Regions from separate parts of the Edaphobacter sp. HDX4 genome, predicted to be linked through region 2. Evidence: predicted binding sites of a transcription regulator. Region 2 holds the regulator's gene; each other region holds the start of a gene.
What was found. Region 2 encodes LexA, which represses DNA repair genes until DNA is damaged. Its sites were predicted from a motif close to CANTTCGCTTTTTATTCGC; they were not measured.
Positions count from the first base shown of each region.

Region 1: JAO29_RS18320 (ATP-dependent DNA helicase) is a predicted target of LexA. The motif match lies at 2,063-2,081, and genes of this name have one in related genera.
Region 3: JAO29_RS03605 (recombinase RecA) is a predicted target of LexA. The motif match lies at 2,931-2,949, and genes of this name have one in related genera.

Region 1 covers NZ_JAEDXW010000021.1:91,325-101,640, forward strand. The annotation lists gene trmFO (methylenetetrahydrofolate--tRNA-(uracil(54)-C(5))-methyltransferase (FADH(2)-oxidizing) TrmFO) at 1-169, shown strand, start outside; gene der (ribosome biogenesis GTPase Der) at 166-1,956, opposite strand; gene JAO29_RS18320 (ATP-dependent DNA helicase) at 2,227-4,131, shown strand; gene JAO29_RS18325 (hypothetical protein) at 4,140-4,385, shown strand; gene queD (6-carboxytetrahydropterin synthase QueD) at 4,480-4,857, shown strand; gene JAO29_RS18335 (7-carboxy-7-deazaguanine synthase QueE) at 4,865-5,548, shown strand; gene JAO29_RS18340 (purine nucleoside permease) at 5,592-6,647, shown strand; gene JAO29_RS18345 (DUF1440 domain-containing protein) at 6,670-7,131, opposite strand; gene mctP (monocarboxylate uptake permease MctP) at 7,212-8,726, opposite strand; gene JAO29_RS18355 (hypothetical protein) at 8,856-9,428, opposite strand; gene JAO29_RS18360 (enoyl-CoA hydratase/isomerase family protein) at 9,465-10,259, opposite strand.
Region 2 covers NZ_JAEDXW010000005.1:153,006-163,321, reverse strand. The annotation lists gene JAO29_RS07340 (HAD family hydrolase) at 1-281, shown strand, start outside; gene JAO29_RS07335 (DUF4097 family beta strand repeat-containing protein) at 495-1,346, opposite strand; gene JAO29_RS07330 (efflux RND transporter periplasmic adaptor subunit) at 1,869-3,077, opposite strand; gene lexA (transcriptional repressor LexA) at 3,249-3,857, opposite strand; gene JAO29_RS07320 (response regulator transcription factor) at 4,099-4,860, shown strand; gene JAO29_RS07315 (hypothetical protein) at 4,876-5,091, shown strand; gene JAO29_RS07310 (sigma-54 interaction domain-containing protein) at 5,105-6,352, shown strand; gene flgB (flagellar basal body rod protein FlgB) at 6,440-6,823, shown strand; gene flgC (flagellar basal body rod protein FlgC) at 6,827-7,327, shown strand; gene fliE (flagellar hook-basal body complex protein FliE) at 7,368-7,679, shown strand; gene fliF (flagellar basal-body MS-ring/collar protein FliF) at 7,781-9,556, shown strand; gene fliG (flagellar motor switch protein FliG) at 9,556-10,316, shown strand, end outside.
Region 3 covers NZ_JAEDXW010000002.1:281,136-291,451, forward strand. The annotation lists gene hrpB (ATP-dependent helicase HrpB) at 1-2,044, shown strand, start outside; gene JAO29_RS03600 (UdgX family uracil-DNA binding protein) at 2,198-2,842, shown strand; gene JAO29_RS03605 (recombinase RecA) at 2,955-3,743, shown strand; gene JAO29_RS03610 (DNA polymerase Y family protein) at 3,740-5,254, shown strand; gene JAO29_RS03615 (DNA polymerase III subunit alpha) at 5,157-7,403, shown strand; gene JAO29_RS03620 (helix-hairpin-helix domain-containing protein) at 7,433-8,461, shown strand; gene JAO29_RS03625 (DUF5060 domain-containing protein) at 8,533-10,086, opposite strand.

The sequences.
Region 1 (10,316 bases), on a different contig from region 2:
CCAGCCTGCCAATGTAACGTTCGATCTCCTGCTCCCTCTTGAAGAGGATCTGCGGAAAAAGATCCGGGACAAGAAGGAGCGCCATCGCATCCAGTGTGAGCGGGCCCTCGCGGCCTGGGATCTGTGGCTGCAGGAGACTTCACTCAAGAGAGCGGAGAATGTAGCCTAATCCGCAGCTTTCTTGTTGCGGGCCCGAACCTTGAACCAGATGGGCGAGCCGATAAAGCCGAAGCTTTCGCGAATCTGATTGGCGAGGAAGCGCTCAAAGCCAAAGTGCAGTTTAACGTCTTTATCGGTGAATAGCACGAAGGTTGGCGGAGCCACCGCGGCCTGCGTCATGTAGTAGATCCGGACGCGCTTCGACATAGGAACGGAGGCTCTCTGGAAATCTACGCGCTCCAGAAAACGATTCATGTTCCCGGTGGACACCCGCTTGCGTCGTTCACGAGCCACCAGCTCAACTTTTTTGAAGACCTGATCAACTCCCTTGCCTTCAGCGGCCGAGATAAACAGCAGGGGAGCGTAATCGAGATACTTCAATGCATCCCGGACCTGCTGTTCGTACACCTTCTTGTCGGCAGGCGCTTTGCCGTCGGTTCTTGCTGTCGTGACGGCATCCCATTTATTGACGACGATAATCACGCTCCTGCCGCTCTCGTGGGCGTAGCCGCCGATGTTCGCGTCTAGCGCAGCGACCCCTTCGGTCGCGTCAATCAGGAGGAGAGAGACGTCGGCTGCTTCCAGATGCTTGCGCGCCATGATGACCGACAGCTTCTCGGCCATCAGTTTTGTCTTGCCCTTGCGCCGGATGCCGGCGGTATCGACGAAGCGGAATCTGTGACCTCCTCGCTCGACGACCTCGTCGACTGCGTCGCGGGTAGTTCCGGCGATGGGGGACACGATAGCTCGGCTGGTCCCCGTAAGCGCGTTCAGCAGGGTGGACTTGCCTACGTTTGGGCGACCGATGATGGCAATCTTGGTCTCGCTCTGCTCGTACTCGCCGTGTGTGCGGAGCTTGCGGACCGGAGCGGGACCATCTTCGTCCTCTGCCATCTCATCCTCGGCGGTCAGCATGACATCGGTCGGTTCCTCAGCCACGGTCTCGACAGGTAGAGCAGCGAAGACCTCATCCAGTAAGTCTCCTACCCCGGTTCCGTGCTCGGCTGAGATGGGAAGAACGTTGCGTAGACCGAGACTGCGGAAGTTTTCCGCTCCTGCGAGCAGCTCCGCCGAGTCCATCTTGTTGACAGCAAGAAAGATCGGCTTTCCGCCACGCAGCAGTAGACGCGCCAGTTCGATATCCGGCGCTGCCAACTCGGTGCGGCCGTCGACCACCATGACGATGGCATCGGCTTCAGAGAGAGCGACCTGGGCCTGGCGGAATATCTCACTGGGAATCAGGGCTTCGTCATCGGGAACGACGCCGCCGGTGTCGACTACGCGAACCTGCCTGCCGGCCCACTCAATCTCACCGTAAATGCGATCGCGGGTGATGCCCGGCTCGTCGCCGACGATGGATCGACGCGATCCGGTGAGACGGTTGAAGAGAGTCGATTTGCCGACGTTTGGTCTTCCGCAGACCGCAATCAGGGGAGATTGCGTATGGGGCGCATCCTGGTCAGTGCTGTATCGGGATGCATTGACCTCAGCCTGATGCCAGGCTTGTTGCTCCTCGACTTCATCGGCTTCGGCGCCCGGGCCTACGGGCACCGGTCTAACGCTTACGGGAGGACGCCTCTGATCTCCCCGAAGAGTAACCCGTGCCTCACGCTCCGGCGACTTTCGGGGAACCCTCTTGAGCTTCTCTGCCGCCGCCTTTTTGGAGGCAAGCTGCTTGCGCTTACGAGGATCGACTGCCCCCGTCGTGGGAGCGATTTTGGGAGATCGCCCCTTCTTGGGACGCGTGGTGGCCTGGCGATGCTTTTTCCCGAGCCGTTTTTGATCGTTTTTTGCCACCGGTAAGTTCCAGCTTTCTCCTCGCAGGGGTCGCCAACGAGGTCACTCCAAAATCGCCACTCAGCAAGCGGCGGAACGCAACCTGTCTATTATAGAAACCAGCAAGCTCTTTGCTGCTTCTTCGCCTTGTCCGCGCCTACGTCCATCCCGATTTTGCCTCCGCCACTCCAACCCGGCGAGAGGCTGCCGTCACTGCATGAGTTCTTTGCGCCGGGTGGAATTCTTTCCCGTTCGTCGCTGGCCTTTGAGCACCGACGGGGTCAGTACGAGATGGCGCGTGCCGTGGAGAAGGCATTTGAAGACAAGCGTCACCTGATTGTGGAGGCCGGTACAGGAACAGGCAAGACGCTGGCGTACCTGGTTCCCGCACTACGCAAGGCTCGGGAGCATCAGCAAAGAATCATTATCTCCACGGGAACAAAGAACCTGCAGGAGCAGCTCTTCTTCAAAGACGTCCCGTTTCTGGAATCGCTACTGGGTCCACTGAAGGTCTGTTACATGAAGGGCCGTGGGAACTATCTCTGCCGGCACAAACTGTATGCACTGCGTGACAATCCGCTGCTCAATGGACTTGAAGAGATCGAACAGTTTCATCAGATCGCCGCGTGGGAGAAGACGACGGAGACCGGAGATCGGGCGGAGATTGATGTTTTGCCCGAGACCTCTGCGCTCTGGCACAAGATCGACGCCCGCACGGAAGCCTGCCTTGGGCAGAGTTGCCCCGACTGGGAGCGCTGTTTTATCACCGCAATGCGGCGCAAGGCTCTCGAGTCGGACATCGTCATTGTGAACCATCACCTCTTCTTTGCTGATCTCAGCATCAAGCAACAGGCGGGAAACGCTCCGGATGCAGGTATTTTGCCGGAAGCGGTGGCGGTGGTCTTCGATGAAGCCCACGAACTGGAAGAGGTCGCCTCCAACTACTTCGGGATCGGTCTGAGCACCCAGCGCGTGGATGAACTCGTGCGCGATGTCGAGATCATGCTGCGAGCCAAGCAGGCGTCCACTTCTGCGATCGAGAGCGCTTGCTCCAGCTTGCAAAGCCGTTCGAAGATGTTCTTCTCGGCCCTTCCGGACGATACGCGTGGACCGGGTCGGATGCCGTTTTTGCATCGTGCGGACTTCCTTGAGGAGAGCGGCGATTACTACACTTCTACGCTGAACGCTCTGACCCGGCTGGAGGGTGAGCTGGAGCGGGTAAAGAACGTGGAAGAGTCCGCAGGGCTGCGCAAAAGGGCCGCCGATATCCGTGCTCATCTTGCCTTTCTGCTGGAATCGACGGATCACAATACGGTCTTCTGGATTGAGCGTCGTGCCACCGGTGGCGTGCGCAGTCTTGCACGGGGCTATGGCAATACGGCTTTCAATACGCATCTGCAGGCCACGCCGATCGACGTGTCGGAGCTGTTGTCCACTGCTCTCTTCGACAGCTACTCGACCGTGGTGCTGACTTCGGCGACCCTGACAGTCTCGGGTGGTTTCGAACATATACGTAAGCGCTTAGGACTGGTCACAGCCCGCGAGCTGATTGTGCCATCGCACTTCCAGTATGAGCGGCAGGCGCTGCTTTATCTTCCTCCTACGATGCCAGACCCTCGGGAGCCGGACTTTACCGACCGAGCTGCGGAGCGCATCCGTCGAGTGCTCGAGATCACCCGCGGCCGTGCGTTCTGCCTGTTTACCAGCTACAGCCAGATGAGGACGATCTACGAGCGCATGCTGGCGGAACTGCCGTTTCCTTTACTGTTGCACGGAAGTGCGCCGCGCCATGTTCTCCTGCAGCAGTTCCGCGACACTCCGAACGCGGTTTTGTTCGGTACCTCGAGCTTCTGGCAGGGCGTGGACGTACAGGGGGAACAGCTAAGCTGCGTCATAATTGACCGGCTTCCGTTTGCTGTTCCCACTGATCCCGTGGTGGAGGCGCGAATGCGCGCGATTGAAGAGTCGGGCGGCAAGCCATTCTTTGATTACCAGATTCCGAATGCGGTCATAACGTTGAAGCAGGGCTTTGGCCGGCTGATCCGTTCGCTGGAGGACCGTGGGGTTCTGATGCTTCTCGATCCCCGCATTCAGCGCCAGCGCTACGGCCGCATCTTCCTTGACAGTCTGCCCCCGTACAGGCGAACGGATGACATCAGCGATGTCGAACGATTCTTCGAGCGAGCCGTAGAATAGAGGAATCGATGGGACGCAATCTCTATATCCTCGCTGCGACGCTCTTTGCGCTCGCACTTATCTCCTGCGGAGTGGCCTACACCAATATTGCGCAGCAGCCAGGATCGCCGGGAGATATCTCCCTGTGGCGGACGATGGGACTTGCTCTGCTGGTGCTTGCGTTGATCGTCGCCCTGGGAGGCATTCTTTCCTCCTTGTTCGAGCAGGCGGAGAGGCGAGCCGAGGAGGATCGCCTGCGCAGGCGTAAACCCTGACCGTGGCGAAACCGGTACAATAAGTGCAGGCTGAGGCTTGCGCCCTTTTCTTCCTTCATCATTGCGCAGCCCGCTGAAAGGTATCGGAAAGACCATGTTTGAAGTGACTGTAGAAGCTGGATTCTCCTCCGGCCACTACCTCCGCAACTATCGCGGCAAGTGCGAGAATCCGCACGGCCACAACTATCGCGTCTTTGTCACGCTGATCGGCGAAGAGTTGGACGAAGCCGGTCTGCTTCTTGATTTCAAGTTACTGAAGCAGGTAATGCGGCCTGTCGTGGATTATCTCGATCACCAGATGATCAATGACCTCGAACCCTTCACCACTGTCAATCCGTCCGCTGAGAATCTGGCCCGCTACTTCTATCAGGAGACGACCAAGCAGCTTCGGGACATGACCGAGGGCCGGGTACGAGTAAAAGATTGCACCCTGTACGAGACCGATACCAGCTTCGCACGCTTCTACGAGTAACTGAATCATGCACCTTATAGAGCTCTACAAGTCTGTGCAGGGAGAGTCATCCTTCGCCGGAGTGCCGTGTATCTTCGTACGATTGGCGGGATGTAACCTGCGCTGCGCGTGGTGCGACTCCGAGTACACCTTCACAGGCGGTAAGCCCTTTACTCAGGATGAGATCGTCAGCGAAATCGAAGCGCTGGCTCCCTGCAGGCTCATTGAGTTCACGGGGGGCGAGCCCATGCTGCAGGCGCGTGAACTTATCCCGCTGATGGAGCGGCTTCTGGCACAGGACTACACCCTGATGATCGAGACCTCCGGGGAACGCCCCCTCGACGAGGTTCCGAAGGCAGTTCACAAGATTGTGGATGTGAAGTGTCCAGGAGCCGGCGCTGCTGCGAACACCTTTCGCATGCAGAATCTCGACACCCTTACGAAGAACGACGAGGTCAAGTTCGTCATCTCCGATCGGGCGGACTACGAGTTCGCACGAACTTTTATTCGCGAGCACGCTTTGGAGACAAAAGCGGGACACATTCTGATTTCCCCGGCGTTCCAGAAGATTCCGAGCCCGATCCGTACTGCTGACAATATGGCTCTTGATCCGCGAAAACTGGTTGAATGGATGCTCGAGGACGGTTTGCCTGCGCGCCTCTCGCTGCAAATCCACAAGTTCATCTGGGAGCCCCAAAAGAAGGGCGTCTAATTCGAGGTAGCACCAGTGCGATCAGCCTGAGTTAAGATCAGGTATGCGACCGCTTTTTCCCCTCCTTTCGTTGTTTGTGGCGACGTGTGTCTTCGCTCAGACTCCTCAGAAGGCCATCGAAGTGAAAGTAGTTGTAGTGAATATGTTCGAGGTGGGGGCCGACACGGGCGATGCTCCTGGCGAATACCAGTACTGGGTGGAACGTGAGCACCTGGACAAGGTGTTTCCCCTCCCGGAGGGATACCACGACGTCCGCATGAACGAAGACGGTGTACTTGGGGTGGTAACCGGAGTTGGTACAGCTCGGGCTGCAGCTACGATCATGGCTTTAGGCCATGATCCCCGGTTCGATCTCACCCACGCTTACTTTGTGATCGCCGGTATCGCTGGAATCGATCCGCACATGGGTTCGCTTGGTTCTGCCGTCTGGGCCGATTACGTCGTCGACGGCGACCTCGCTCACGAGATTGACGCCCGGGAGATACCGAACGACTGGAAGACCGGTTATGTTCCTTTGGGGAAGTCCGTTCCTTACGAACAGCCTAGGCAGGCAAGGTTCGGGGATGATGGGAACGTCTATCAGTTAAATCCCGCTTTATTGGATTGGGCGTTCGGTCTGACAAAGGGCATCAAGCTCGAGGACAACGCAGGGATGAAGGAGAGGAGGCTGCAGTTTGCGCCTGCGGCTGCCCAGCGTCCGCCATTTGTTTTGCGAGGAGGGAATCTCTCCGCCTCCACTTTCTGGCACGGCAAGCTGATGAGTCAGTGGGCACACGATTGGGTCAGCTATCAGACTGACGGAAAAAGCACCTACGCAGTCTGCGGTATGGAAGATACCGGGACGTTGCAGTCGCTTACGTGGCTGGCCAGAGCGGGTAAGGTCGACATTCACCGCGTCCTGGTCCTGCGTACGGCATCGAACTACGATCAGCAACGAGAGGGCGCCACGGCAGCCGAGAGCCTGGCCGAGACCAAGATCAGGCAGTACAGCGCGTACATGCCATCTCTGGATACGGCTTATCGCGTTGGACATGTAGTGGTCGATGCTCTGGTCGCGGACTGGAGCAAGACCAAAGACCATATCCCTGGCCAGCAGTGAAGCTTTATTCAGCAGCCAAGGATCAGTCGATCATTCTGCGAACAATCCGGCGAACGGTCTCCGTGACCACCCCATAGACGACGTTTGAAGCGAGCTCGCTGTTACGTTCGCGAGAAGTTCGCGCCTCGGCTTTGGCAGCGAGTCCAATGGCCGCCAGCCTCGTATCATGGCTCAGAGCAACAAGGGCCATTCCGAAGCTTGCTCCCTGTTTGGATGTTGCAGAAGGGTAATACTCCGCCACCGCGCCGTAGGCTGCTCCCGCCACCGCTCCGAACCCCCAATGATTCCCGAGCGCGTCTGATCTTCGCACCATGGCGAGGGGTCCCCTGGCAGCAATTTGGACAGGAGCGGCTGCAGGCTCCAATTCGCCGTGCAATTTCGGAGGGTAGAGTCTCTCAACAGCCGACTTCGCGGCAGTGGCGGCGATGCCGCCAAGCAATCCGGCGATGGCACCCTTGATGATGGACCTCGAACGTGTGCTCACAATGGTCTCCTTGGCAGATCGGTTCCGCTAGTAGGATGCTCGTTTCAGGGGTATCGCAACGAAGGCATGATCGAGAATGTTCAACCTACGTAGGCGGCTGCGTCGGTCGAATCGGACCCCGAGTTCAGTCCAACGGTACGAAAGAGAAGAGTCAAAAGCACCGAGATCGCCAGATTCAGCAGCAACGCTGGAACAGCGGCATACATGGCCCATGTCCCGCCAAGCCAGGCGGGCAGGTGCAAGGGATAGACTGAGCTCTTGAGGTGCAGAGACGCAGCCATAGCGGTGCCAGAGGTCATCCCCACAGCCCACCCGGCGAGTAGCGCCCAGGGGTGGAACCATCGTGTAAAAACTCCGACGACGATGGAAGGAACGAGCTGGCACATCCAGATCCCGCCGAGTAACTGCATCTCAATCGCATACGGCGTTGGGAGATAGAGAACAAAGATAAGTGCGCCAAACTTGACCACCAGGGAGACAATCTTCGCCATGGCGGACTCTTCGCTGGGGAGCATTCTCCGCGAGACAAGCGCTCCATACAGATTGCGGGTAAAGAGATTGGATGCCGCGATTGACATGATTGCCGCGGGAACGAGGGCTCCTATGGCAATGGCTGCAAGGCAGAAGCCTGCGAACCACTCTGGGAACGATCGCATGAACAGCAGGGGTACAGCCGAGCTTGTATCGGGAGCTTTAACACCCGCCGCGAGCGCGAGATACCCAAGCAGGGCGACCAGGCCAAGCAGAAAGCTGTAAGCCGGTAGCATCGCCGCATTGCGCCGGACTACGTTCGCGTTGTTGGCAGACAGAACTGCCGTGGCCGTGTGGGGGTAAAGCATCAGTGCGAGGGCGGAACCGATTGCGAGCGTGGAATATCCCAGAAACTGGCCAGGTTTGAGGAAGATGGTGGCTGCAGGAGTGTGTGTGGCCAGTGCCTGGTTGGCCAGCTGAAAGACGCGGGCATAGCCGCCGAGCTTGATCGGGATAATGATGATTGCAGCCAGCACCATGACGTAAAGCATCAGGTCCTTGACGATCGCGATCACCGCGGGCGCCCGCAGACCGCTCGAGTACGTATAGGCTGCAAGGATGATGAATGCGGCTGCGAGCGGCCACTCCCCGTGCAGTCCCATGGCGGCGATCACCACCTTCATACCCACCAGTTGAAGCGCGATGTAGGGCATCAGCGCCAACACTCCGGTGATCGCGATCGCTATCGTGAGCCAGCGATTTCCATAACGGCCATTGACGAAGTCGGCGAAGGTAACGTACCCATGTCGATGGCAGACGCGCCAGAGACGGGGCAGCACTACCATCATGTATGGATAGGCGATGACAGCGTAGGGTACGGCGAAGAAGCCTACGGCTCCGGCACCATAGAGAGCTGCTGGTACGGCAATGACCGTGTATGCAGTGTAGAGATCGCCGCCGATCAGAAACCAGGTGATCCAGGTGCCAAAACTGCGGCCGGCGAGTCCCCACTCTTCAAGCGAGGCAATGCCTGAGGCTGGACGACGCCAGCGTGCTGCCCAGAACCCTGCCAGGGTGACCAGCAAAAAGAAGAGGCAGAACACAGCCAGCGCGATTGGATGCAATCAGCAGTTCTCCGAATGGATTTGGAATAACAGCATCCTATCTCATCAGGAGCACATGCACTAAGAAGACGGGGGGCTGGAAGCTTTCCAGCGGAAGCTGTCGTCGAGAGCATTCCGCTTTGGATCGAGCTACAAACCTCGCCCGTTGTCGTTCCACTCGTAGGCAACCACCCCGAGATCTCCCAGGGTCTTAAACACCATCTCCACGTTGCGGCGGATCTGCGGCCTGGCGTTGACCGGCACTTCATGGGCCTCTTCGACGGCGACAACGCGACCGTAGGGCCACGCGTTCTCGGGAATGGCATTCAAAGCCGTAGGAAGATCGTTAAGGCGTACATCAAGATTGCGTCGGCGAGCGTTGACAGGCCGGAGCAGGCCACCGACACCCAGCGGGCTGGTGTTCGCGTCTGCAATCAGAACATGAAGAGTTACCATGCCACCCTGAACCGTAAGGTAGGGGTTCTGCCATTCGGTCAGGCTTCGGACGGCCATATAACGGCTCTTGGTAGGTGGAGGGATCAGCTCCATCTGTTGCCGAGCGGCATCGAGTACGTCCCGCCGTTGTTCTGGGAGCATGGGGGCAGCGGCTGAACCGGAATTGCTTTTGCAACCGGCTAGCACAAGCGGAAGAGTGAGGGCGCTGGCAAGGACGATCGCGCAACGGGATCGTCCGATGAAGATGGACATATCAGTTATCAGCATATCAAGATTTTCGGGCCATTTCCTGACGCCTTCCGGCTAACTGCCAGTCCATTGAGGCGGGCGCTTTTCGAGGAAGGCCCGCGTACCTTCGATCTTGTCTTTTGTATCGCAAAGGTGACCGAAGATGGTGCTTTCCAGTCGTAAAGCGGACTCCAGGCCGCGGTCCGCACCTTCGTAGACGGCCTGAATACAGGCGGATACGGCCAGTGGAGCAACGGCCAGAATGGACCGGGCGAGTTCTTTTCCCCGAGCCATAAGCTCGGCCGGTTCCACAACCTCATCGACCAGCCGGAGTCGCAGAGCCTCGCTGGCGTCGATCCGCTGACCGGTTAACAGAAGCTTCAACGCTGCAGATGAGCCAATCAGGCGCGGAAGGCGCTGGGTACCGCCATAGCCGGGAATCAGTCCGAGGCGGACCTCTGGCTGGCCGAACTCGGCGCTGCTGGAGGCAAGTCGTAAAGTGCAGGCGAGGGCAAGCTCACAACCGCCTCCAAGTGCATAGCCATTGATCAGGGCGATCACGGGCTTACCGCAGGTCTCAATCTGACGGAAGACACCTTGTCCTCGGTGGGACAGATCCTGGCCCAGGGAACATCCGATGCCAGCCAACTCGTTGATGTCGGCTCCAGCGGCAAAGGCCTTTTCTCCGGCCCCGGTAAGAAGAATGACGCGGACCGCCGGGTCATCCTCCAACTGCGCGAAGATCTCTTTGAGGTCAGTGAAGACCTGACCGTTCAAAGCGTTGAGAACCTGCGGTCTGTTCAACGTCACAACTGCAATCTGATCCTCGATCTCACAGGCCAGCGTTTCGAACGGAAGAGTCTGGGACATAAGATCTCCTTCTGCGAGTTATGGACCCATTTGACTCCTTCGACGCACCCGCAGAGG
Region 2 (10,316 bases):
GGGGAAACAGCTTCCACACTAAGAAACCGGATCCGCACGGCCTGCTGACTCTGATGGGAGAGGCTTCTGCGCTGTCGGATACGAGGGTTACTCCGGCAGAGACGGTGATGGTCGGCGACACGGATATCGACGTTCTGACGGCGAGGGCCGCGGGAGCAATCTCAGTCGGGTGCAGTTTCGGCCTGGCGCCGGAGAGACTGGCTGCAGCCAGGCCGGACCTGACGGTGGACTCGCCCGCCGGCTGGCTGGATGTTCTGGGAATACCCACCCACCCCTACTAATTTGCGCAAAATCTTCGAAACAATAGAGATAGGTCCGGACCTCCATCCCAGTTCCATATTTTGGACAGATCTGAAAGACGAAGACGCCCCAGGGAGACTGGGGCGTCTTTTGACTTACTTCTATTTTAGCGGGTAAGAGGAAACTCATCGGCAACGCGGATCTCTCCTGTTTGAAGAGAGATAGCGCGCGACAGGGGTTGACCTGTTTCGGGGCTACCGAATAGTGATGTCTCCTGAACCGGTATTGGCGTGAACCAGAGGTCCTCCGCCATTGACGGATCCGCTGATGTGATGACGGTTGAGGCTGCCCTGCATGGTGATGGGCTGGGCGACGTTGACGGAACCGGAGCCGGTGTCAGCGACGAGGTTGAACTTCGCGCCACCTCCAAGAGCCATCTGAATGGAGCCGGACCCGGTCGAGAGCTTCCAGTCAGCGGTAGGGTGTCCCTGGACGTCGATATCACCAGAACCTGTAGAAGCTTTCAACGCTCCGTTGGTTCCGCTGATATGAACCGAGCCGGATCCGGTTTCGGCGCGCACGTCGCCGGGACCGGTCTGCTGGAGTTCCACATCCCCGGAGCCTGAGCCGAGGGTTGCCGCTCCCTGGATGCCAGTGGCACGGACCGACCCCGAACCGGAGTGTGCAGTGAGAGTGGCCCCTACATTTTCGATCGTCAGGTCACCCGATCCGGTACCAGCGGCTATGTTGGAGTTTTTGGGAAGGGTGACGTCGTAGTCGATGGAGATGTTGCGGTAGAGATCGCTGGAGTGACGCTCGCCGATGGTGATTTCGTTGCCGTTCTGAACGATTGGCGGATTTTTGGCGATCTGTTGGACGCGGGCTTCGGCGTCTCCTCCCATCCAGTTGTTGCTGCTATGGACGTGGCCGACGATGTGGACCTGGCTGTCGGTGCCTGGTTTGATGCGGATGTAACCGGAGCCCGTAGAGACCGAAACATTGGGGGAGTTGCTGACGTTGAGCGTCCTATCGAAGTTGGCTTCGGCCGCAAAGGCGGTCGTGGCGGCACTGAGAGTGATGGCTACGAGAAGATGACGAGCGTTCATGGATGCCTCCGGTCGATGATTCTGGTTACGCGCGACGAGCGGAGTTGGTTCCGTGAATTCGGCGAGAGATTGTTTTGTTTTGGCGGGCGAGTGCCTCAGTGTTGAATGCTGCTCTTGAGGAGTTTTCCATAGAAGGGAAGAGAGATGCCCTTGAGGAGACGGTTCGAGCTTCGCTCGAAGGAACCCACATCTCGAAGTTGAGATGTGGGGCACCCGGCGTTGTGGATGTATGTTTATGGTTTCCTTGAAGAAACCGCAGATCCTTCGACTACGCTCCCTGCGGTCACTTCGCTCAGGATGACACCCTTGGGAATGGAATGTGCGGAGATTTTGGGGTATGGGAGTTTGATGCTTGATCCGAAGAACCCACATCTCAAAATCGAGATGTGGGGCACCCCGGCACTCGGAACCCGACACCGGACACCCGACACCGCACACCCGGGAACACGGTGTTTGAGACGGTCACGTGTGCGGCTTTGAGGCTGAGAAATCTTGCCAAAAACATGTGAGTGCGGTGGAGATTTATTGTTGCAGGATTACGGTCTCGCCAGGGTTGAGACCGGCGAGGACCTCGGTACGGGTTCCGTTCGAGATGCCGGCCTTGATGTCGACTTTGCGACGGCCTTTCTTCTGGCTGGGATCGGGGACCTCGACGGAGGCGTTGCGGTCTTTGTCGTAGATGACGGCCTGCTCGGGAATGGTAAGAACACCTTTGTGTTCATCCAGGAGAATCTCGGCGTTCGCTGTCATGTTGGCTTTGAGCTCGCCGCCGGGATTGTCGATGGAGACCCGAACCTCAAAGGTCGTTACGTTGTCTTTTTCGACGCCGAGCGGAGCGATCTTGGTGACTTTACCCTGGAAGGTCTTGTCCTTGAACGATTCGACTTTGATGCGGGCGGGCTGACCCATATAGACCTTGCCGATGTCCGATTCATCGACCTTGCCCTGAACGTAGACCTGGGTGGTGTCGCCGATGGTCATGATGAGGGTCGCGGTTGATCCCATCACGAGAATAGAGCTGACGGCGTCGCCCAGCTCGACATCACGCGAGAGAATGACGCCATCCATTGGGGAGGTGACGGTGGTGTAGCTGAGCTGCTCCTCAAGCTGCTTGAGCGAGGCCTGAGACTGCTGAACCTGTGCCTGCGCCTGGTGGAGCTTGGAGGTGTCCACTGCGATCTGCGCGACTGCCTTGTCGCGAGTGTTGGTCGCGGCCAGGAACTTCTGCTCTGCATCGTCAAGGGCCTGCTGAGAGACAACGCCGTCCTTGGACATGGAGAGCGCGCGCTCGTAGGTGTGCTTGAACATCGGAAGGTCGGGAGCCTCGGCGTTGACCTGGTCGTACTGAATCGCTGCCTGGGCGGCGCGAGCGTTGGATTCAGCGGCGGCAAGCTGCGCCTTTTGCGCATTGACCTGGGCGAGAATCTCCACCTGGTCGAGCTGGGCGAGGACCTGCCCCTGCTTCACGTGCTGGTTGATATCGACGTAAAGTTTGGTGACGATGCCCGAAGCTTTGGACTTGAGCTCGACCTTGGTGATGGGCTGCACCTTGCCGGTGGCGACTACCGAACGCGCGATGTCTCCCTTTTCAGCCTTCGCGAGCTGCGAGGGCTCCAGCTTTACACTGTTGCCGCGGGCTGCAACGGCGACCCCGAGGATGACGGCGACGATGAGGGCGATGACGCCGCCCCAGACCCAGAGATTGCGCTTCTGTTTGCGTTGTGTGGCCAAGGTCTTGCTCCCGCTGGTTGCTGTTGCGTTCCGATAGCGATGACGCGTACTGGGATGTGACTACGCAATGGATGGGCCCTGAGTTCCCTGAAATTTTAGAGGAAAAGAGCAGAGAATGGCCGGGCCTGCAACATGGATTTTGAGCGGGAGAGGATACGGCAGTGTTACAGCCTATGCATATTTGCGCAGGACGCCGAGGACCTTGCCCTGAATGCTTACATTTGCGGCAGGTGCGAAGATGGGTGCCATCTCGGCGTTCGAAGGCTGAAGGCGGATCATGCTTCCTTCACGATAAAAGCGCTTGAGGGTAGCATCGGAGCCATCGACGAGGGCAACGACGATCTCTCCTTCGCGCGCGGTTCGGGTGCGCTCAACCAGGACATAGTCGCCGGAGACGATGTGCTCATCCCGCATGGAATCCCCACGAACTTCGAGGGCGAAGACCTCGCGGCTGCCGATGATGTCTCCGAGCGAGATGCTTTCGGCGGTCTCGATAGCCTCGACCGGCTGGCCGGCGGCGATGCGCCCTAACAGGGGGAGGCGGTCGGAGCTGCTGCGCTTACTGCCGCGGGCGGGAAGCACGTCGATGGAACGGCTGCGATTATGGGCCCGCTGCAGAAGACCTTTGTTTTGGAGATTGGTGACGTGTTTGTGGACGGTAGCGAGCGAGCTGAGGCCGAGGCCGCTGGCGATCTCTTCATAGGAAGGGGAGTACCCGTTCTTCTGGGTGAAGCCGGAGAGGAAGTCGAGAACCTCTTTTTGTCGCCGCGTGATAGCCATGCGAAAATTGTAGCGAATAAAAGGCGAATTGCAAGCTACTTTCTTGATGCTCACCCAAAAGTGTGAGGAAGGCCTTCCCGAAGCGGGCCGGCAAGGGACTGATTCCCGTTTTGAAATGTGTCACGCAACAAAACTTCGGATGAGGCTTGAAAGCCCGGCTTCTATAAACCAAGGTAATCACACGCACCGAATATTGAGATTACGAAAGTTATCGGTCGCCAGTTTTGCGAAGGAGAACAAGATGCAGGTTTTGATTGTGGAAGACGATGCTGCGTTGGGATTGTTTCTGGAGAAGGGATTGAAGCTGGAAGGGCATCAGGTCGAGCGAGCGAGCGATGGCGAGGAAGCGCTTGCGCGATTGCAGGAGACCAGTCCGGACCTGCTGGTTCTGGATCTCAGCCTTCCAAGGCGCGATGGAGTCGAGGTGCTGGAAGAGATGCAGGGGCGCTTTGGAAACACCGCTGTCCTCGTCCTTACCGGAAGAAGCATGGTCGAAGAGCGGGTGAAGTGCCTGGATCTGGGAGCGGATGATTTTCTTCTGAAGCCATTCAGCTTTCACGAACTGATTGCGCGCTGCCGTGCGCTGTTACGACGTCGCGAGCGCTTTGCCGACCCGGTGCTTCGGAACGGCGACGTTGAACTGAATCGGATGGAGCGAACGGTGAAACGTGGCGGCATCGCTGTTGAGCTGACCGCGAAAGAGTTCGCACTGCTCGAGTACCTGATGCAGCGCAAGGAGCGTTGCTGCAGTCGCGCGGAGCTGCTGACCAGTGTGTGGCAGATGGCTGAAGACGCGGGAACCAACATTGTGGATGTGTATGTGAACTACCTGAGAAAGAAGCTGAATGCTGTGCCTGCGGATGAGGACGGCGGACATGCGGTGATCGAGACGGTGCGGGGCGAAGGCTATCGCATGGCCGGCATCGCGAAGAAGCTGCCAGGGAGAGCGCAAGTCTACACGGTAGGTTCCGGGACCATAGGTTCGTCCAGGGCAGAGGCGTAGAAGGGAGCAGCGCGAATGGAGAATCTGGTGGAACAGATGGATGTCCTGCTGCATGGATTCTGCCAGCCGCTTACGGTGCTGCAGTGCAGGCTGGCGCTGGGGGAGTTAAGCGGAGAGCCGTCCGCGATGCGAGAGGCGATCGGTGCGGCGCTGGGCGAATGCGCTCGCTTGAATCAGAAGATCGATGCGATGCGAGAGATGTTACAGCGGGCGGAGCTCCAGGACAGATAGGGGAGAGATGGGGATGACGGGCGAGACGGCGATTGAAGGAACGGGATCGATGCAGGCGGCAGTGCTTCTGGCAGCCTCTTCCGTGCGGAAGGTTGTGCTTGCGAGCGCGGATGCCGGGCTGCGTGGGAGGCTCAGGAGCTCACTGAAGGAGATGCGATGGGAGGTCTATGAGGCTGCCGGAGGAGCGGAGGCGATGGCGAGGCTGGAGGATGCGCAGCCGGAGGCTCTGCTGATGGATGGATGGCTTCCTGATCTTGAGGTGGGTGAGTTTGCAGCACAGATTCGTGCGCTGTATCCGGCCGTGGAGCTGATGGGTATGGACGGCGCGGCGGACGGAAGATCGCGGAGTCCAAGACGCAATGAGCTGCTGCATGCGCTAAGGGAGGCACAGGGAGCACGTATGACCGATACTGCAGCGTGGAATGCGGCTCCGGTGAGCGTGCCGGATGTACCGCGCGTCGTGGAGAACGACGCCAGGCGTGTTGCTGCCGAGCCGGTCGCGCTGCTGCCGGAGATGATCGGCGAGAGCGCCGCGATGCGAGAGCTTGCGCACCTGATCCGGTTGGTAGCCCCGCGATCGACGACGGTTCTGATCGAGGGCGAGACAGGGTCCGGCAAAGAGGTGGTTGCCAAGGCAGTTCATCAACTGAGCGATCGCTCGGCCAAGCCATTTGTGGTTTTGAACTGCGCGGCCATACCGGAGGCATTGCTGGAGGCCGAACTGTTCGGCCACACTCGCGGCGCATTCACGGGAGCGGTGCAGTCTCGCACCGGGCGCATTGAGGCGGCGCATGGCGGCACGTTGTTCCTCGATGAGATTGGAGAGATGCCGCTTGCGCTGCAGGCGAAGATGCTTCGCTTCCTGGAGTGCGGGGAGCTGCAGCGTGTGGGCGATAACGAGATGACGCGAGTGGATGTGAGGATCGTCGCTGCGACGCACCAGCCTTTGGAGAAGAGATCGGAGGAGGGAACGTTTCGCCTGGATCTGTATCACCGGCTCGCAGTATTTCCAGTGGAGGTTCCGCCGCTGCGGGAGCGCATGGAGGATGTGGGAATTCTCTCTGAGCACATTTTGGCGAAACTGGGACAGCGCATGCCGCGGAAGCGTTTGAGTGAATCGGCGAAGGAACGGCTGGAGGAGTATGCGTGGCCGGGAAATGTGCGTGAGCTGATGCATGTGCTGGAGCGCGCGACCATTCTTGCCGGTGAGCGGATGGAGATCGGCGCAGAAGAGATTCGCTACCGCAGAGCGACGCGGTAGAAGATTGGAAGTTGAAATAGAAGACAGCAGGTCCAATCGCTTAGAGCGCTCTCATTCGAGGGCGCTTCTTTTTGGAAGCCGGAGTGCATGAGGAGAGGTGGAGGTCTTGCGATGCAGGTGACGACACCATTGAGCGATGCGTTGACACGCTATCTGGATCTGACCACGGAGCAGATGAAGCTGACGGCGGAGAACATGGCGAATGTTGATACTCCGGGATACAAGACGAAGGGCTTTGATTTCGGGCAGGAGTTTCTGAAGCAGATGAGTTCGACGGATACTGCGGGACCCGCTGAGGCGCAGGCGCAGACGGTTGATGGACTGGTTGCGAGGCCGGACGGCAACAACGTCTCGATGGATCGTGAGGGCGTTCAGCTCGCGAAGGCGCAGCTGCAGTTCAAGCTTGGCGTGCAGTTGCTGAAGAATGAGTATTCCTCGGTGATGAGCGCCATCCATGCGGAGGCGAAGTAACAGATGAATTTATTTGGCGTTATGGATGTGAGCTCGTCGGCGTTGAAGGCCGAGCGTGTTCGGGCCGAGGTGGTGGCCTCGAATATGGCGAACGCGGAGACGACGCGGACTCCGGAGGGCGGACCATACCAGAGGCATCATGTGATCTTCGCGGCGGAGGGAGATGGCAGCGGATTTCAGCATTCGCTGGTGAGCCATCTGGTTGGCAACGGTCCTCCTTCTCTCAATGGAGCAGATTTGTTTGGCGAAGATCTGACGGCCGCGAAATCGGTACCCGGTGGAGTCGCGGTTACGGGCGTGATCAGCGATGCTAGCGCGCCGCTGCGCCGCTTTGATCCGCAGCACCCGGACGCCGGACCGGATGGCTACGTCGCTTATCCGGACATCAACCCGCTCACCGAGATGGTGGACCTGATGGGGGCGACCCGATCTTACGGCATGAATGCTTCAGCGGTGCAGGCGGAGAAGAACATGGTGGCTTCGTCGCTCGAGATTTTGAAGTAACTGGCAGCTGAGATTTTTACATTTGGTTTGAGGTGATTCGATGAACGACGTGTTGATGAAGAGCACCGTTTCGACGACAGATGGATTTGCCTCGCTGGCGAGTCGCGGGGTGAGCGCCGACCGCAATGCGGATACGCCGTTTTCGGGACTGCTGCAGTCGATGATTCAGCAGACAGGTGAACTTGACCACCAGGCGGCTGCAACGGTGAGTGGCGTTTTGAGCGGCCAGGGTGTGGATATTCACCAGGCGATGATTGCGACCCAGAAGGCAGATATGGCGTTTGAGCTTGCCCTGCAGGTAAGAAACAAAGCCGTCGGAGCCTACCAGCAGATGATGGGCATGCAGTTCTAGACATTGTGAGTAGACCTTCGCTGCAGCCGATGTGGAGCTGAGCGATACGGACCACCATGCCGGCGCCGCACGCCGGCCGAATGTGAGAGTGAGCAGACGGGATGGCTGAGACAGGACAGACGGAAAGCGGAGAGTTGCAGCGGACCGAGCCCACGCCTGGCAGTTCGACGGGACTTGCGGCCAGAGCTGCGACGATGGCCTCGACGCTGCGAGAGAGGATCATGTCGCTTCCAGCTGGGAAGCGAAACTCGCTGTTGGCCTCAGCGATATTTATTGCCGCGATGGCGGCTGCGATGGTCTGGTATGCCGGACGTCGTGATTGGAGTCCACTCTTTACGGGACTCGAAGGCAAGGATCTCCAGCAGGTCTCGCAGGAGCTTGCCGCAGCAAACATTCCTTACCAGGTCACAAGCGACGGAGGCGGCATCGAAGTTCCGGCAGAGATGAGGGACAAGGCCCGCATGGAGGTTGCCACCAAGGGCATGCCGCAGACGGGAAGGCTGGGATTCGAGTTGTTCGACAAGCCGAACTGGGTGGGCAGCGAGTTCGATGAGCGGGTGAACTATCAGCGTGCCCTCGAAGGCGAACTGGAACATACGATCAGTACGCTTGGCGTGGTGCGATCGGCGAGAGTGCACCTCGTGCTTCCGAAGCAGTCGCTGTTTACAAGCGAAGAGCGCGCGGCGAAGGCCTCCGTGGTGCTGAAGCTGAAGCGCTCATCTCTCGAAGACGAGCAGGCCGATGCAATTCGCAGCCTGGTTGCAGGAGCGGTGGAGAACCTTAGTCCAGACAACGTCAACCTAGTGGATGCGGATGGACGCGTGAACCTTAAGCCGCGTTCCAAGAATGCGGTCGCTGCCGACGTGGAACAGGAGATGGAGGCCAAGCTGGTGGCGATGCTGGAACCGCTGGCCGGGCACGACAACGTACGGGCTACGGTGAACGTGAGCTATGAACAGGGCACGGAAGAGCGAACTGACGAGATCTACGATCCCAATCAGTCGGCGACGTTGAGCCTGCAAAAGAGCGAGCAGGTCTCTGAACAGGCCCAGAGAGCGATGGGAGTGCCGGGAACGGCAAGCAACTCGCCTTCGGGTGCGCCAACAGGGGCGGTGCAGGGATCTCAGGCGGCGGCAGCTCCGGGTACACCTCCACTGCTGCAGAAGGAGGCGTTGCCGGTGTACCCGCAGCAGGGCGCCGGCGCCGGTCAGAGTCTTCGCGAGGAGAGCGGTACCTATGGAGTGACAAAACACCTAATCCACAGTGAAGAGGGTCCGGGTCGAGTGAGGCGGATTACAGCTGCTGTGGTTGTGAATGACCGCAGCATCCTTGAAGGGACGGGCAAGATACAGCAGACGGTGTGGAAGCCACGAAGCTCCGAAGAGATGCGGAGGCTGGAACAGCTGGCCCAGGCAGCCGTGGGCTTTGACGCTCGGCGCGGCGACCAAGTGGTTGTGGAGAACGTAGGCTTCAGCACAAATTCACCAGAGGCGAAGCCTCCTGTGATGGAGCAGGTGATGGAGCAGGCCCGCACCCTGGCCCGAACGCAACCCGGACTGGCAAAGACTCTGATTCTTGGCCTCTGCGCGATGCTGCTGGTGCTATTCGTCCTGCGACCGATGGCGCGCCAGGTTACGGAGATACTGCGGGAGCCCGCTTTGCTTCCGGCTGGAGGTGGTGTGGCGGCTCTCGAGGCCGACTCCCAGCCCATGATGGGAGAGCCCGAGTTTGCGTCCCTCTCGCTACCGGGGAAGACGAAGGAGCAGATGCAGCACCAGGGCATCTTCGAACAGGTCGCAGAACATATCCGGCGGGAACCGGTGCAGAGCACACGCCTGCTTGAGGCATGGATCGGCGCATCGGAGGAGATGGATTGATGACGCAGCATGGAAGGGGTGCAGCCACACAGTCAACGCAGCAGCGCAATCCGCTGATGCTTCCCGCGTCGTCCGGATTCGAGCCGCTGGATGCCTCAGGGCTGCGCAAGGCGGCGATCCTGATGGTGGCCCTCGGCGACGAGCTGGCCAAGACGCTGTTTCAGAGCCTGTCGGAGAGCGACGTCCATCGGGTGACGGAAGAGATCACGCGATTGGGAGAGATCAAGGCGCAGAACCTGACCCAGGTCCTTACCGAATTTTATGGACTGCTGGAGACACAGCAGTACATGGTGCGCGGAGGTCCGGAGTATGCGCTGCGCGTATTGACCGAGGCGTTTGGTCCGTCGAAGGCGGAGGCGCTGCTGGCACAGGTCCGGAGGATCAAGGAGCGTGCGAATGGTGACATGGCGGCTCTGCAGAAGATGGATCCGCAGCAGCTGAGCAAGTTCCTGGAAAGCGAGCATCCCCAGACCGTCGCGCTGGTGCTGGCACATGTCGATGCCAAGCGCGGGTCGATGATCCTTATGCAGCTGCAGCCGACGATGCGCGTGGACGTGGTGAAGAGGCTGGCGGAGATGAGACAGTTCTCACCGGAGATGGCCCAGAAGGTCGCGCTGGTGCTGCATCAGCGCATGGAGGGCATGGGCAACGGCGGCAGGAAATCTTACTCAGGCTTCAAGGCGGTGGCGGAGTTGCTGAACCGTGTGGATCAGACGGCGAGCAAGGTGATCCTCGAAGAGATCGAACAGGAGGAACCAAA
Region 3 (10,316 bases), on a different contig from region 2:
ACGGCTGCGATATGTGACAGAAGGAATCCTCACCCGGCGCCTCGTTTCAGAATCCGATCTGGTCGGTGTGGACGCGGTTATCCTGGACGAATTTCACGAGCGGCATCTGGACGGCGACTTTGCCTTGAGTCTGCTGAAACGCCTGCAAAGACAACGTCCTGAGTTAAAGATTGTGGTTATGTCGGCGACCCTGGATGCTGCTCCTGTAGCCCTTTACCTCGGCGACTGCCCGGTGATTCGTTCTGAGGGAAGGTTATTCGAAGTTTCGATCCGACATCTTCCTTACTCTTCCGAATCTCTTGCTGCCCAGATTCGAAACGCGGTGGCTCTACTGCTGAGTACGGGAAACAAGGGACACACACTGATCTTTCTGCCGGGAACAGCTGAGATACGACAGGCGATGCGAGAGTGCGACAGCCTCGCCTCGCAGAATGGAATTTTGATGCTCCCGCTGCACGGGTCGTTATCAACAGAAGAGCAGGATCGTGCGTTGATGCCGGCCAACCAACCGAAACTTATCTTCTGCACGAATATTGCAGAGACATCCGTAACCGTGGAAGGTGTAACTGCTGTCATAGATAGTGGGTTGGCGCGAGTTTCAAGTTATTCACCCTGGACGGGGTTGCCAACGCTGCGCGTTCAAAGGATCAGCAAGGCATCGGCGAAGCAGAGGGCGGGGCGGGCGGGGCGCACAGGGCCTGGCAGGGTGATACGTCTTTACCCTGAAGAGGACTATGCCTTACGCCCGGAGCAGGATGTGCCTGAAATCCTGAATGCCGATTTGTCTAAGCTCTGCCTATCTTTGCGAGCGATGGGAGAGGCTGGACCAGATGCATTCGAGTGGATCGACGCGCCTCCGAAGTCTGCAGTCGAAGGTGCCCAGATGTTGCTGGACCGGCTGGGAGCGAAAGGCACAATGGCCTCGCGGCTTGAGAGATATCCTTTGCACCCGCGACTCGCGCGCATCCTGGAAGAAGCTTCCATCCGTGGGGCATCGGAAGAAGGCTGTAAGATAGCGGCGCTTCTGGAGGTCGGACTCCGGGCGGAGACGAACGACGTTCTGGAAGCGATGGATGCTGTACCGCATGATTTTCAATTTCGTCGCCACTTGCAGCAGCTTCGAAGAATTGCTCGACGGTCAGTCCAGAGACATGATGTTGATGACGAATCTGTGCTGATATCGATTCTCAGCGGCTTTCCGGATCGGGTTGCGAGGCGAAGAGCAGGAAAGCAGCTTCAACTATCAAACGGCACGACTGCAGAGATTCATGGCTCAGTCCCTGCATATGAATTCATGGTCGTGCTGGATGTAGAGGATCGGAAGGACAAATCGGTTCCCATTGCGCGAATGATGGCGCGAATCGAGCCAGAATGGTTGATCGATCTGTTCCCGGAGGATGTACGAGAGAGAGAAAACCTTGAATGGAATCGCATCTCCGAACGGGTCGAGTTGGTGAGTGCGTTCGTATACGACGAGCTAGTTCTCCAGGAGACCCGTGGTGTAGCTTCAGGTGCGAGTGCGACCGAATTACTTCACAGAAAAGCGATGGAGTCGGGACTTGATCGGTTCGTCGATCGCAAGTCCGTTGAGCGCTTGCTGGCTAGAATTAATTTTGCAGCCTTGGCACAGCCAGATGTCTCTGAAGCTTTTCGCCAGCTGTGTACAGGGCTGAGCAGTTTTGCCGAATTGGAAAAGGCTGGCCAAGGCTTCCTCTCTCAGCTGGAGCAGAGCGCAGATCAGCGCATTCTTAGAGAGCGAGCACCCGAAAGTATTCGCCTGGCAAGTGGCCGCCAGAGCAAGGTTCACTATGAGAATGGTAAAGATCCGTGGGTTGCATCGCGACTCCAGGATTTTTTCGGAATGCGAGAGACACCACGAATTGGTGTGAATCGAACGCCCATTGTTATGCACCTGCTAGCTCCCAATCATCGAGCGGTGCAAACTACGACCGACCTTTCAGGATTCTGGCAAAGACTTTACCCTGAAGTTCGGCGCACGCTCATGCGACGTTACCCAAAACACTCGTGGCCTGAACGCCCTTAAGAGAAATTTTGACCTGAACTCGGAGCGAATTTGGGTTCGAGATTTTACGGCTTACGAACTGGGACAAGAATGCAGTGATTAGGCTCCCAGCCTTAGTAAAAGCTCGGGGACCCGATTGCCGCTTCGACCGCATAATTCCGCATCTAAAGGCATATGCCTACGCTGCCAAATGCCGAGCCCTATCTCCCCCCAAAACGGACGCTCCCAGTCTTGCGTAAAGCGGTGCAACAGTGTCAGGGATGTGATTTGTACCGGCACGCAACGCATGCCGTCTTTGGCGAGATCCAGCTTGAATCCAAAAGCGGTGATCATCAGGTTGCACTCATGATGATTGGGGAGCAACCTGGCGATCGTGAGGACCTGGAAGGGCATCCGTTTGTTGGTCCTGCAGGCAGACTGCTGGATGAATGTCTGGAGCAAGCTGCAATCGACCGTAGCCAGGTTTATGTGACCAACACCGTCAAACATTTCAAGTGGGAGCCGCGAGGAAAACGACGCATCCACAAAAAGCCCACCATGAGGGAGATTAAGGCATGCCGTCCGTGGCTGGATGCAGAAATGGATGCAGTTCGACCGAGCCTGATTGTCTGCTTAGGTGCGACGGCTGCTCAATCTCTACTTGGCCCGAGCTTCAAGGTGACGCAACAAAGAGGAACGTTGATCACCAGAGAAGGATTGCCCCCGGTCATGGCAACGGTTCACCCTTCTGCGATTCTCAGAGCACGCACTGATGAAGATCGGCAACGGGAGAAGGCAGCCTTTATCGCTGATCTAAAGAAAATCAGCAAAATAGTTTAAGGCAATAAGCCATAAACATGCAGGAGCTTAGCGGGTTGGATGAGCAGATCTTCCGCAGATCCCCGAGTTGACTTCGCGGAAATTTATGGCGAAGATAAGGCGAAGATAAGTTATGACTTCCGCCTCGCAGATACGCACCCAAATAGAAACTGTGCTCGGAAACCGGATTCCTGGGGCGTTGACGCCTCGCCCGCAAACCGTTCGGCCTGTGACGAGCTTAGGCATAGCTTCTATCGACGGAGCATTGAACGGTGGTTTGCCTGCTGGTGCGGTGACGGAGGTGGTTGGGGAGGAATCCTCAGGTCGTACCTCTTTAGCTCTTAGCTTTGCAGCGCGGATGACTCAGGCCGGCAAAGTGTGCGCCTGGATCGATGTGGCCGATGCCCTTGACCCCGAGTCGGCGGCCGCAACCGGGGTTGATCTAAGACGACTCCTGTGGGTGAGATGTCGAACTTCTAACGAACACGTCTCTTCCACTTCGCCTAGATCTGAAGAGATGTGTCAGGCATTGAAGGTAGCTGATCTTTTATTGCAATCCGGAGGTTTCAGTTTGATTACTCTGGATATGGGAAGCGTTTTACCTGAGTACGTATTGCGTGTGCCACTGTCCACCTGGTTCCGTTACAGGGCAGCAGCTGAGCGAACTCAGACGAGTTTCTTGTTGCTCACGCAGAAGAGTTGCGCTAAAAGCAGCTCCAATATGATTTTAAAATTGCGCGCACGTGAGATGAACGAAAGCCAGAGATCAATTTCTTTCTTCACAGGCCTGAATACTGACATCGAGGTGATAAGGGAGCGCTTTACGCCTTCGCCTGCCAGTATTCCTGGTTTAAAGAAACAGCCGCATAGTTATGAGGCTGTGAACTGGTACCGCCGAACCACCTGGTCAGGTCGGCGATGACAGGCCGTGGAGAGCTCTATGCATGTCTTTACATAAAAGAGTTTCCTGCACAATCACTGCTTCGTGTGCGGCCCCAACTCCGTCAACGTCCTTGCGTAGTCATGGATGGGGATGCTCCGTTTCGCACCGTGTGTTCTCTGAATGGACACGCAAGGCGGGCCGGGATTGTTCGAGGGATGTCACAGGCAGAGGTAGATACATTTACGTCTGTTGTTTTGCTCTTTCGGTCGCGTGGCGAAGAGGAAAATACACGGGGAGCACTCCTGGAGTGTGCGTCAAGAATTTCTCCACGAATTGAAGAGCTCATGGAAGCTGAGATGTTCGCCTGTGTTCTCGATATTTCGGGAACAGCAAGACTTTCTGGATCTCCTCAAAAATTAGCTAAAGCACTCTTGCAGCAGGTGAGAAACGTTGGGGTCTCAGCATCCATAGCCATAAGCCGCAACTTCCATGCTGCTGTCTGTATGGCAAGAGGAATGTCGCGAACGGGCTCGGTAGTTATCGCACAAGGAGAGGAGAGCAGGGTGCTGGCTCCCTTGCCGCTCTCTATTCTTCAATTATCGGAAGAAGAGGCAAAGACCTTTGAGCGATGGGGGATTCGCTCGCTTGGCGCGCTTGCCGCATTGACTGAAGAACCACTAATAGCCCGCATGGGACAGGAAGGAAGACGACTTCGTCGGCTAGCCCTTGGCGAACTACCCCATCTGTTCGTTCCGAAAGAACCTCAATTTAAGCTCGAAGAATATCAGGATCTCGATCATCCCGTACAAGATGTTGATTCCTTGCTATTCGTTATAAGGCTGTTGCTGGAAAAGCTAATGATACGAGCAGCAGCCAGAGTTCTTGCACTTGCCTCGGTTACGCTGGATTCATCTCTTGAAGATAAGACTACTTATTCCCACACGATTAGGTCAGTTCTTCCAAGCAACGATCTCCATCTTTGGCTAAAACTCATTCACCTGCATCTCCAGTCTTATCCACCGCAAGCAGCAGTTCTAACCTTGAGACTCTATGCGGACCCAGAGCCCACAAGCAAACTTCAGCTGGGATTGTTTTCACCCCAGCTGCCGGAAGCAGTAAAGCTGGATGTAACCCTCACGAAGATTCGAGCCATCGTTGGAGAGGATCGAGTAGGACGTGCGGTTCTAAAGGATACGCACCAACACGATGCGTTCTTCATGGAGACTTTTTCCGTCCCGTCTACTTCTGAATCGGCAGATCTCTCTTCGACTGAATCCTTCCTCGCCATGCGACGTTTCCGCCATCCACTTTCTTTGAAAGTGGTGATCGATAAAGAAAACCTGAAGGCAGTTTTCTTTCAGCGGAAGCGCTATGACGTTGCTTTCGCGTACGGACCCTGGCGCAGAGGAGGCGACTGGTGGAGTTCGACACCTTGGGAAGAAGAGGAGTGGGATGTGGTTGCAAGAGATCAGCAGGGTGAACTCCTGTGTTGTTGCATTAAGAGAGATCGATCTGGGCGAGCCTGGCAGATGGTGGGAATCTATGACTGACCGTTACGTTGAGTTGCATGCAGCGAGTGCCTTCAGCTTCCTGGAAGGAGCTTCACAGCCAGAGGATATTGTGGAGCGTGCGGTGGAGATAGAGATGCCCGCAATATCTCTTCTGGACCGAAACGGGCTCTACGGAGCAGCACGCTTCCACACAAGTGCAGAAAGAAACAATGTTCAGGCTCATATAGGAGCCGAGATATCCGTCTCCGATCTTGGTCTTCGACTTGCGCCCCCTTTCTGGCTTCCGCACCAGTATTCTCCTGAAGCAGCGCGGTTGCCACTGCTGTGTGAATCACGCCATGGCTACCAGAACCTATGTCAGCTGATAACAAAGTTTAAGATGCGAGAAAAGACCAAGGCCGAAGGTGCAGCGACGCTCCAGGATCTGGAGCAATATGGATCGGGCCTGGTTTGCCTTACTGGTGGAACCGAAGGACCGTTAGCCGCTGCATTAACTCGTGGAGGAGAAGAAGAGGGGCGTCGGGTTGTAGCGCAATTAGCAGGTATCTTCGGCCAGCATAATGTTTATGTCGAGTTGCAACGCCATTATGAACGCGAAGAGGAGTGGCGCAATCAGGCCGCCTTGAGAATCGCGGATTCATTAAAACTTCCTGTACTAGCAACCAATGGAGTTCGTTATGCCACACCCGGTGACAGGGAGATTCTGGATGTATTCACAGCAATTCGGAATCATACCGATCTGGATTGTGCCGGGCGACTTTTAGCATTCAATAGCGAACGCTATTTACGCACGCCACGTGCGATGAACAGGCTTTTCCGAGATATACCTCACGCCGTATCGAATACATGTGAGCTGTCTTCGCGTCTTCAGTTTAGGCTGGGTGACCTGGGGTACGAGTTTCCTCGCTATCCCGTTCCAGAGGGAGAGACGATGGATAGCTTTCTCCGAAAACGAGTGGCCGAGGGGGTAATGAAGAGATATGGGCAAAAGAATAATCGTGATCTTTTAACACAAGCTAAAAAACAGGTGGGTTATGAACTCGCGCTTATTGAGCGGCTGGGCTTTTCCGGATACTTCCTCATCGTTTGGGACATCGTCAATTTCTGCAAAGAAAACGACATCCTCATACAAGGTCGGGGTAGTGCGGCCAACTCGGCTGTGTGTTATTCGCTGGAGATTACAGCAATCGACCCTGTCGGAATGAACCTGCTCTTTGAACGCTTTCTGAGCGAAAACCGAGGTGAATGGCCTGATATCGATCTTGACCTTCCCTCTGAAGACAAACGAGAACAAGCCATTCAGTATGTCTACCAGCGCTATGGAGAATTGGGTGCTGCTATGACTGCGAATGTCATAACTTATCGGGGTAAATCCTCTGCGCGCGAGGTAGGAAAGGCTCTTGGAATTGATCAAGAATCCCTAAGTCGACTGTCTAATCTGGTAGGCCAGTGGGAGTGGCGCGGAAAGACGGACACGATGGAGCACTCTTTCGCTGGTGCCGGATTTGACCTTAAACATCCACGAATCGCTAAATATCTTGAACTCTGTACACGCATCAAAGATCTCCCTCGCCATCTTGGACAGCATTCAGGAGGCATGGTGATTTGCCAGGATCATTTGAATTCGATTGTTCCGCTGGAGCGTGCCTCAATGCCCGGCCGCACGGTGGTGCAATGGGATAAAGAAGACTGCGCAGATCTAGGCATTATCAAAGTAGATCTGTTGGGATTGGGCATGATGGCTGTAGTTCATGACAGCCTGGAGCTCATCTCGCGCCATTATGGAGATGCGGTAGATCTGGCGAATCTTCCTGAAGATAAGGACGTCTACGAAACACTTCAGCGCGCCGATACGGTGGGTATGTTTCAAATTGAAAGTCGCGCACAGATGGCCTCACTACCGCGAAATAAGCCGGAAAATTTTTACGATCTTGTGGTCCAGGTAGCGATCATTCGTCCCGGTCCTATTGTTGGGAACATGATGCATCCATATATCCGTCGCCGTCAAGAAAAAGAGGAGATCACCTACCCGCACCCTTCACTGGAGGAAATACTAAAACGAACGCTAGGAGTTCCACTTTTTCAAGAGCAGTTGCTTCGAATCGCGATGACAGTGGCGGACTTCTCTGGCGCCGAAGCGGAGGAGTTGCGTCGCGCGGTCGGGATGCGTCGATCCTGGATCGAATGAAAAAGTTGGAGGTCAAATTAAGAAATGGAATGAGCGCCAAGGGCATTGATGTGAAGACCCAGGATCTCATTGTTGAGAACATCAGCTCATTCGCGCTGTACGGCTTTCCTGAATCGCATGCGGCCAGCTTCGCGTTGCTCGCTTATGCGTCGGCATATTTCAAAGTCAAATATCTTGCTGCGTTTACCTGCGCTATTTTGAACAATCAGCCCATGGGATTTTACTCACCTGCCGTTCTTATTAAGGATGCTCAGCGACACGGTCTTCGTGTAAAGCCGATCGATGTACAGCAGTCGGAGTGGAATTGCACGCTGGCAAACGAATTAGATGGGTCTCTTTTCTTACGCTTAGGACTCAGGTATGCAAAAGGGCTTCGTCGCCAGGCTGCAGAGGCGTTATTGTCTGCAAGGAAACAGAGGACACTTTTTTCCTCCTTGGAAGATCTGGCCTTTCGAGTGCCATCTCTGAATCGAAAAGAACTGGTATTGCTCGCGCAAATTGGTGCGCTGAATAAAATTAGTGGAGTTGAACATCGTCGGGATGCATTATGGCAGATAGAAAAAGCAGGGAAGCGGGAGGGCGCTCTTCTTTGCAATCTACGAGACCACTCAGGGGAAGGTGACCGTACGCCTCTTTTACAGATGAATACCGAAGAGCGCCTTGTTGAAGACTATCGTGGTACTGGTCTGACGACGGGCAATCACCCCATGTTTTACCGTCGTGCTGAATTACGTCAGCAAAACATTTTTTCGGCGCACGCACTAAAGTCCTGTAGGAACGGTGATTTTGTAAGAGTTGCTGGATGTGTCATTACACGCCAGCGTCCAGGAACAGCCAAGGGATTCATCTTTCTTTCAATAGAAGATGAGACGGGGATCGCTAATGTCGTGATATCTCCTTCTCTTTATGAGAACCAGAGACTTATGGTGACGAGAAGCAAATTTCTTTTAGCTGAAGGGATGCTGCAAAACCTGGATGATGTTATCCATGTAAGGGCAACGAAGCTCACGGAACTTCACGATCGGGCGTTGGAGATCCATTCACACGATTTCCATTGATCTGATTGGCCTATTAAAGACCAGCTAACTGTTCAATTGATACAGCCGCTCATCCGCTTATCAAGAAAAAGCTAAACCTTTCGGAAGACTATGGCTTGGTATGGCTTTCCAGGTAGCTTGATGCGGCTCTTTCCGGTGAAGACACCTTCAATCGCCTTCACGGTCATTTGCCACGGATCGATCCACTCAGCTTTGAATCTCGCTCCTTCAGGAAGAGGGAAGTCATAATAGCTTGGTTCGTGAAAGTCAAAGTACCAGAGGATTGCCTGATTGGAGCTACGCTTTGCCGCAAGATAGTACACCGGCTCTATGGCTTCTAGTCCAATGTGGCCGCCCTCCTGTGCTCCGATGTCCTCCAACAGCTTGCGCAAAAAACCGATTCGCTTCGGACTGGATCCTTTCAATGTTCCGCCATGAGACCACCAAAGGATCGCTTTATCGTTCTCAATTTCATTTTCGTCTACGTAGGTCTCTCCGTGTCCTCCATAAACGCCGGCGACAGTGCACAGCCAGAACCTGCGCGTCATCTCTTCCCCTGAGAGATTACCCCAACGTGAATTGATATTGCCCTCGTACATGCACTCGTCAAAGATGACGGGTTTGCGCCAATCCACTCTCCACTGCGGAGCCTTATCGAAGGCGTAGTCCTGAACGCTGGCGTGCGTGCACCATGTGCGGGAGTAGTCATAGGGGGCACGGCTGTAGTGGATAGACCGCAGATGTGCATAAGGATCTGTCTCAGTCACGATGCTAGCGTACCGATCCCAGTCTGCACTGCTCTTCTTCCGCATCAGATCGAATTCATTCGCGAGTGACCACCACACATTTCGATAAGCGGCAAATCGAGCAATCACATATCTCAGATATCGATCATTCACGTCTGCAGGCATCTCCTGGAAACCCCAATGGTCGTAGGGATGAAACAGGATCAGGTCGGCCTCTATGTTCAGGGCGCGAAGATCCTGGATACGATCTTCGATGTGTTGGAAGAACTCCGGAACAAAATGTGTGTAGTCATTGCTGTCATCCCTACGCTGGAAGGGAAAGCGAGGGGGAACCCCGTGGTTGTACTGGTACCACTTAGGGAAGAGGCACATACGTATCTTGTTGAACGGGCCGCTACGTAGGAACTCAAGCGTCTGGCGTTGCAAGTCCTCAGTCTGATGGACCCACGCATAGCATGTCGTGCCAAAAGGAAAATATGGTGTGCCATCTGCATATCCGAAGTGGTAGGAATCGCGTACGCGCACAGGCCCATGATTGCCAGACTTTGCGGGAACACACTGCAGTGAGCCTTTTCTGCCTTTCAACTCCGGAATATTACTATCTGTTTCGAAGGTCCAGGTGCCCGGTTCATCCGGCATGAAACGCATTTTATATATGCCGTTTCCGTCATAGAATCCATCCACCCTAACGTCGCGGTACCCCTTGCGAAAGACGGCTTGAGTCCATACGTCCAAAAAGGGATTGCCCTCGCGTGGGCCCGTGAAGGTCTGTTCGAAGATATCCCATTGTTCGACGGTTGAGGATGACACAAATTTTCGTTCTTCAGCTTCTGTCGTAGCCGTTGCCGCTCCCACTAACGCCGCGCTTCCGGCCTTCAACATTTCCCTACGGTTCATCATCTCTCCAAATGGGACAGACAGCGTTGTGTGGCGTTCTATCTCTGACCAAGACGACGATCATTTCAAACTAGGCCTCGATGCTGCTTTGTAAGACGTAGGTTATTGTAGTTTTGCCGCCGACTCGTGAGGTCTAAGTGAAGTCGATCTTACCGTCCGAACACCGAAACGTCTGTCAACGTTGGGCTCGTACCTGATGGACCAAATCGGGACGATGTAATTGCAGCCGTTGA